3 regions of the Streptococcus sp. Z554 genome follow, and region 2 is predicted to be linked to each of the others. Evidence: predicted binding sites of a transcription regulator. Region 2 holds the regulator's gene; each other region holds the start of a gene.

Region 1 (2,269 bases), on a different contig from region 2:
TAAAGAAATCATCCTCATCTTTAAAGAGTTTGGCATTAACACCAACATTTTCTGGATAAATCCCATGCAAGGATTCTTCCCAAAAAATATCTCGTGAAATCTTGGTGTCCCAGCCTGCTCCAGAAAACTCAGAATTGGCAAACAGGTAAGCTTTGGCTGCCTCTATCTGGGTGAAAGCATTGATAACACGCAGGTAGTTAGATTTTGAAACATCCAGCTGAACTTGACTCCCGCAGATAAAAGCACCATATTCAGGAAAATCATGCAAATCAGCTCTTTCTTGACGACTTCCCATATGCAGGTAATCCATTAGCATCTGGTAGCGTGGATAAGCCACAGGTCGATTGTCATTAGTATCCCAATGCGGATGGATCCCCCATCCCTGGATAGCATGAGCCTTTTCTCCTAATTTTTCTTGAATTACCTTCATATAGGCCTCAAAGCGTCCTTCGACCTCTTGGATATTCTGAGCCCTACCAAAGGCAAATTCCAAGGTCGTGTAGGAAACCTCAAACAGAATTCGATCTTGACTCGTCGGTTCTACAAGTTGAATCGGATTGCCCTCCTGGTCTGCCTTTTCGATTTCCAGACTGAGAGCATCAACCAAAAAACGCATCAGATCCTTACTGACTTCAATATCTGTAGGCTGACCTTTGGTATGAACGATAGGAAACTCCAACTCAATACCGATGTGGAGATCTGGATTTTCTTTGATATTTTTTAAATAGCGGTCTTTTAATAACTGAATTGAAGGGGACATACATACCTCTCACTCTAACTTCTCATACTAGAAATAAATTACTCTCTATTATACCAAAAACTCCTAGAGATCAATCTTAGAAAACCTGTTTGCAACCTCGCTCCCTAGATTTGAGACCAAACAAGTTCCTATTTATATGAAATTTTATTTAACTACGTTAGATATCATTGTTCAAATTTCACATACTTATCAACCAGTTAAGCGATTTCATATATTTTTGCATAAATCTCCTTGCACTATATTAAATATTGTGATATAATTCACATATAAACAAAAAAGAGGGCAGTTCAAATTCGACTTCACTTAAATCACGATTTAAGGCAAGCCCCTTTTCCTCTGCACCTCAACTACTAACCAAGGAGGATAGCTATGAAAGCTGTTGTTGTAAATCCAGAAAGCACTGGTGTTGCTATTGAAGAAAAAGTGCTCCGCCCGCTCGAAACTGGGGAAGCACTTGTTGAAGTTGAGTACTGTGGTGTTTGCCACACTGACCTCCACGTTGCCCATGGTGACTTTGGAAAAGTTCCAGGACGTGTTCTCGGTCACGAAGGGATCGGTATCGTAAAAGAAGTCGCTCCTGATGTTAAGAGCCTAAAAGTTGGCGACCGTGTCAGTGTTGCTTGGTTCTTTGAAGGCTGTGGTATGTGTGAATATTGTACAACCGGACGCGAAACCCTTTGCCGTACAGTAAAAAATGCTGGCTACTCAGTTGATGGTGGTATGGCAGAACAATGTATCGTAACTGCAGATTATGCCGTTAAGGTTCCAGAAGGTCTCGATCCAGCCCAAGCTTCTTCAATCACTTGCGCCGGTGTTACCACCTACAAGGCTATCAAAGAAGCAAAAGTTGAGCCAGGCCAATGGGTTGTACTCTATGGTGCTGGAGGACTTGGTAACTTAGCTGTTCAATACGCTAAAAAAGTATTCAACGCTCACGTTATCGCAGTAGATATTAACAACGATAAACTTGCTCTAGCTAAAGAAGTTGGTGCTGATATCGTGATTAATGGTCTTGAAGTCGAAGATGTTCCCGGCCTTATCAAAGAAAAAACAAACGGTGGTGCTCACTCAGCTGTCGTAACGGCTGTATCAAAAGTTGCCTTCAACCAAGCAGTTGACTCTGTTCGTGCAGGCGGTCGTGTAATAGCTGTCGGACTCCCTTCAGAAATGATGGATCTAAGCATCGTTAAAACAGTTCTTGACGGTATTCAGGTTATCGGTTCCCTTGTTGGTACACGTAAAGATTTGGAAGAAGCCTTCCAATTTGGTGCTGAAGGTCTCGTTGTTCCAGTCGTTCAAAAACGGCCTGTCGAAGATGCCATTGCTGTCTTTGATGAAATGGCTGCTGGTACCATCCAAGGTCGCATGGTTCTAGACTTTACTCATTAAGATAGATCATAAATAGCAAAACGAGGTAGGGACAAAAGACCCCGCCTCGATTTTTTTGTGCAATAAAATTTTGACATAGCAATTTATTGAGCTTAAAGTTCTTTTTTTAACGCTCAAGAA
Region 2 (2,269 bases):
AAAACTTTTAAAAATATCATCGGAGGATAAACTTAATGGCATTTGAACAAACGATTAAACTTAAAAATTGTCGTTACGATTACACACTTAGTCCAACTGTTAAAAAATTTACGCTTAAAGATAATACTTTTTTTGAAACTAAAGTTGGTAACTATGAATTAACGCGTCTACTTGAAAAAGTTCCAAATAGTGGAGAAGGATTCCAACTTAAGATTATCATCAACAAAGACTTAACTGGTGTAAAAATCAATATCACTGATAAATTTGGTCTACGTTTAGTTGATATCTTCAAATCAGAAGAAACTCATATCCACCAAGAGAAATTCTACTTTTTGATGGATAGCCTGGTTGAACGTGGCATATTTACAAAAAGCGAAAGATAGAAGGTTGTTATGTTTCGATTAACTTATAAAGATGCCTATCAAGTAGTGCGTATTCAAGAATACGAAGACTATGAAGCTCTTATGCTTTCTCTATCAGGCTGTGTGACGCTTCCTGATACGACTGTTGTCACATCACTGACCCACAATGGGGTTAAAATCTATCAAGGTCTTCTTGGAAATCTTTATCGTTTTTTAACAACCTATCACGAAAATACCTAAACTAAGATTTTTCTTAGTTTTTTTTCGTTATTGTTGCAATTTTCACAAGCTTTCTATAAAATAGTAGATAGAAAGGTTGTGATTTTGTGAAAGAAAAACAGTCTGCTATTCCAAAAGCAACAGCAAAGAGACTTTCTCTCTATTACCGTATTTTTAAAAGATTTAATGCCGAGAAAATTGAAAGAGCTAATTCCAAACAAATTGCAGAAGCCATTGGAATTGATTCTGCCACTGTTCGTCGTGACTTCTCTTACTTTGGCGAACTTGGACGTCGTGGATTTGGCTATGATGTCAAAAAGCTCATGAACTTTTTCGCTGATCTTTTAAATGATAATTCTATTACCAATGTTATGCTTGTGGGTATTGGAAATATGGGACATGCCCTCCTCCACTACCGCTTTCATGAGCGTAACAAGATGAAAATCATCATGGCTTTTGATCTAGATGATCATCCAGAGGTCGGCACTCGAACTCCTGATGGTGTTCCAATCTATGGAATCTCTCAAATTAAGGAAAAAATTAAAGATGCTGATGTAAAAACAGCTATTCTAACAGTCCCTAGTGTTAAATCGCAAGAAGTTGCTGATCTTCTGGTCGATGCTGGTATCAAAGGTATCCTTAGTTTTTCTCCTGTTCACCTACATCTTCCAAAAGATGTAGTTGTTCAGTATGTCGATCTCACAAGCGAACTTCAAACCCTCCTCTATTTCATGCGTAAAGAGGATTAGAAAGCGAAATTATTTATGAAGAAACCAGTTATTGGGATTACAGGAAATGAAAAAACTCATCCAGATGATGAACTGATGATGAGTTATGCTGCGAAAGGCTTTATAGAAGGTGTTAAAGAAGCCGGAGGAATTCCCATTATCCTACCAATTGGTGATGAAGAAATGGCTCGTTACTACGTTAGCCTAATTGATAAACTCATCCTAACTGGTGGACAAAATGTTGACCCAAAATTCTATGGTGAACCAAAAGCTATTGATAGCGACGATTACCACCTTCAACGCGATATTTTTGAGTTAGCCCTCATTAAAGAAGCAATCAAGCAAAAGAAACCGATTTTCTCTGTCTGTCGTGGAACTCAACTCTTTAACGTGGCTATGGGTGGTTCTCTCTATCAAGAGATTGAGGATCATTGGCAAGACTGTTCGGCCGAATACACGACCCAACGCCTCATAACTGAACCAGATACGATTCTCCGAGAAATATATGGGGAAATCTCTCATATCAACTCTTTTCACCATCAAAGCATTAAGGACCTAGCTCCGAATCTAAAGGTTGTAGCTCATGATCCTAAAGATGGTATTATCGAAGCTGTTACAACTACAGACGGCTTCCCTTATCTTGGTGTTCAATGGCATCCAGAATTCCTTTTTGAAAATCGTCCCAAAGATAAAACACTTTTTGACTATGTCGTCAATGAACTGTAAAACCTGTATTATATACAGGTTTTTTATATCATATCTGTCTTCTCACGATAACTAAAATAATCGGAGTGAGAGACGATTAGATGGTCTAATAGGACCAACCCCATCAACTCACAGGCTTCTTTAACAAGCTTGGTAACATGGTCATCGTTGGGACTGGGAACCACTGCTCCTGAAGGATGATTATGAACTAGAATTACTGACGTTGCCATATGTTTCAAGGCGTAGTGGAGAATC
Region 3 (2,269 bases), on a different contig from region 2:
TTTTGCACCAGCACAGTTTTTGCTGTTTGCTTTCACACCGAAGCAGAATTCTTCAAGAAGAGCTTTTTCTTTTTTGTTAACAAAGTAAGTATGGTAAGATTTGAATTCTTCAACAAACTCATCGTAGATTTCTTTATCGATGATGACCGCTTGTTCAGATGCACAGACCATACCGTTGTCAAATGATTTAGACATGACGATATCGTGAGCAGCTTGGCGAATATTAGCTGATTTTTCAACATAAGCTGGAACGTTTCCGGCACCTACCCCAAGAGCTGGTTTACCACATGAGTAAGCCGCTTTAACCATGGCATTACCACCTGTTGCAAGGATTGTCGCAACACCTTCGTGGTTCATAAGTGCACTAGTTGCTTCCATAGATGGTTCAGTAATCCACTGTACACAGTTCTCAGGAGCTCCTGCTTTAATCGCTGCATCACGAACGATTTGAGCAGCGTGAGCTGATGATTCTTGAGCCGATGGGTGGAAGGCAAAGACAATCGGATTACGAGTCTTCAATGAAATCAATGCTTTAAAGATTGCTGTTGAAGTTGGGTTAGTTGTCGGAGTGATCCCACAAACAACACCAACTGGTTCTGCGATAAGAGTCAATCCTGTTACATCGTCTTCTTCGATAACACCAACCGTTTTAGTGTGGCGCATGTTGTTTACTACGTGCTCACAAGCAAATAGGTTCTTGGTTGCTTTATCTTCAAATACTCCACGACCTGTTTCTTCAAAGGCATGTAAAGCCAATTCTCCGTGGGCATCAAGTGCTGCAACCGAAGCTTTAGCTACGATGTAGTCAACTTGATCTTGATCCAACTTACGCATTTCTTCAAGAGCAACCAAAGCTTTTTGTACCAAACCATCGACATGCTTTTCAGCAGCGAGTTTCTTTTCCTCTGGTGTTACAGTTTTTTTATCAGCCATATTTTCCTCCATAGCTTTCAAGGATCGGAAATCCTTTGTTAATTTTTTCACAATCTTATTATAACTCTTTCTTCAAGATTTGTAAACAGTTTCATAGAAATTTCACAAACTTTTTTTATTTGCTTGTGAAAACAGTTTTGAACACACCTACACATGCACTTTTGCTCATATACTTTGTGAATAATTCAATAAAATTTTTATTTTTCACAAACTTCATTGTAAAAAGGTATTGGAAAGCATCTTAATTTCCATGTAAGCGCTTTCTGTATACGCGGTATACTACCCCCTCTAAGAGGAGGTTATTGTGTTTGTTGAAAGAGACCTTGTTTAAAATCACCCTCATAGACAACATCTTGCTCGGTAGTCAGTTTTCCTTTACCTTCAGCCTGGCCATTAACAAAGTCACCTTCATAAACCCAGCCTTCCTTAGCTTGGTAGGTTCCTTTACCGTTAAATGCGCCATTTTTAAATTCCCCAGTATAGGTATCTCCGTTTGAGAAAGTCATCGTTCCTTTGCCATTCATTTTCCCACGAACGATACTTCCATCATATACTAGTGAATCGCCATCCAATTTCAATACTCCTTGCTTAGGCATGCTCCCTACAAATACAAAGATCGCGCAAAGAGCCATGACCACTACTGTCGCAATTTCTAAACGAGGACGTGTTATATAGACGCTGTATCTATCATAGAGTTTCTTTAAATTATCCATTTTTTGCCTCATTTTCTAAACGTGTTAACCAAGCTTTACAACCTGTTAAAACCCGATCATAAGTTTCATCAAAATCCCCTGTATACCAAGGATCCGGAACACTTTCAGAAGCGAATGCCTCTATCTTGTGCTTCTGGCTTTGAGGACACATGCGAGTCAGATCGAGAAGATTGGACTCATCCATTCCAATGATATAATCAAAATATTCAAAATCATTCTTAGTAATTTGTTGTGATGTTTTTGATGAATCATAAGGAATCTCGTGAGATTTAAAGATTTCTTGAGTCCCTTCGTGAATTGGATTCCCGTGTTCCCAAGAAGAAGTTGCTCTACTTTCAATCTCATAATCATCGGTTAAAGATTTCATAACAAATTCTGCCATAGGACTTCGGCAAATATTACCAAGGCAAACAAAAACAATCTTTTTCATCATTATTCCTCATCTTCATAGAAAAACGGGAATGAGATTCACCCCGTTTTATTCTTCAATCGCACTTTCACCTTCGACAACTGTACCTTCAGGTGTGACAGCTTCTTTAACTGGCAAAACTGTTCTAATTGCTCCTAATTCGAAAGTCAAGTAAACTCCGTCTACATCAAGTACGATCGTTCTGTTTTCGGTA

What was found. Region 2 encodes Rex, which represses fermentation and respiration genes when NADH is low (regulators of the CRP and FNR family bind a similar motif). Its sites were predicted from a motif close to TTGTGAANTANTTCACAA; they were not measured.
Region 1: a site for Rex is predicted at 1,009-1,026, ahead of adhP (alcohol dehydrogenase AdhP). Genes of this name have one in related genera too.
Region 3: a site for Rex is predicted at 969-986, ahead of adhE (bifunctional acetaldehyde-CoA/alcohol dehydrogenase). Genes of this name have one in related genera too.

The regions. Positions count from the first base shown of each region.
Region 1 covers NZ_JBRKNV010000003.1:163,660-165,928, reverse strand. The annotation lists gene ACVC7R_RS04495 (gamma-glutamylcysteine synthetase) at 1-760, opposite strand, end outside; gene adhP (alcohol dehydrogenase AdhP) at 1,130-2,149, shown strand.
Region 2 covers NZ_JBRKNV010000001.1:270,631-272,899, forward strand. The annotation lists gene ACVC7R_RS01390 (cysteine desulfurase family protein) at 1-30, shown strand, start outside; gene ACVC7R_RS01395 (DUF1831 domain-containing protein) at 36-383, shown strand; gene ACVC7R_RS01400 (DUF4649 family protein) at 393-602, shown strand; gene ACVC7R_RS01405 (redox-sensing transcriptional repressor Rex) at 689-1,330, shown strand; gene ACVC7R_RS01410 (gamma-glutamyl-gamma-aminobutyrate hydrolase family protein) at 1,346-2,035, shown strand; gene radC (RadC family protein) at 2,059-2,269, opposite strand, start outside.
Region 3 covers NZ_JBRKNV010000005.1:7,173-9,441, forward strand. The annotation lists gene adhE (bifunctional acetaldehyde-CoA/alcohol dehydrogenase) at 1-933, opposite strand, end outside; gene ACVC7R_RS05445 (hypothetical protein) at 1,233-1,646, opposite strand; gene ACVC7R_RS05450 (low molecular weight protein-tyrosine-phosphatase) at 1,639-2,076, opposite strand; gene yajC (preprotein translocase subunit YajC) at 2,125-2,269, opposite strand, start outside.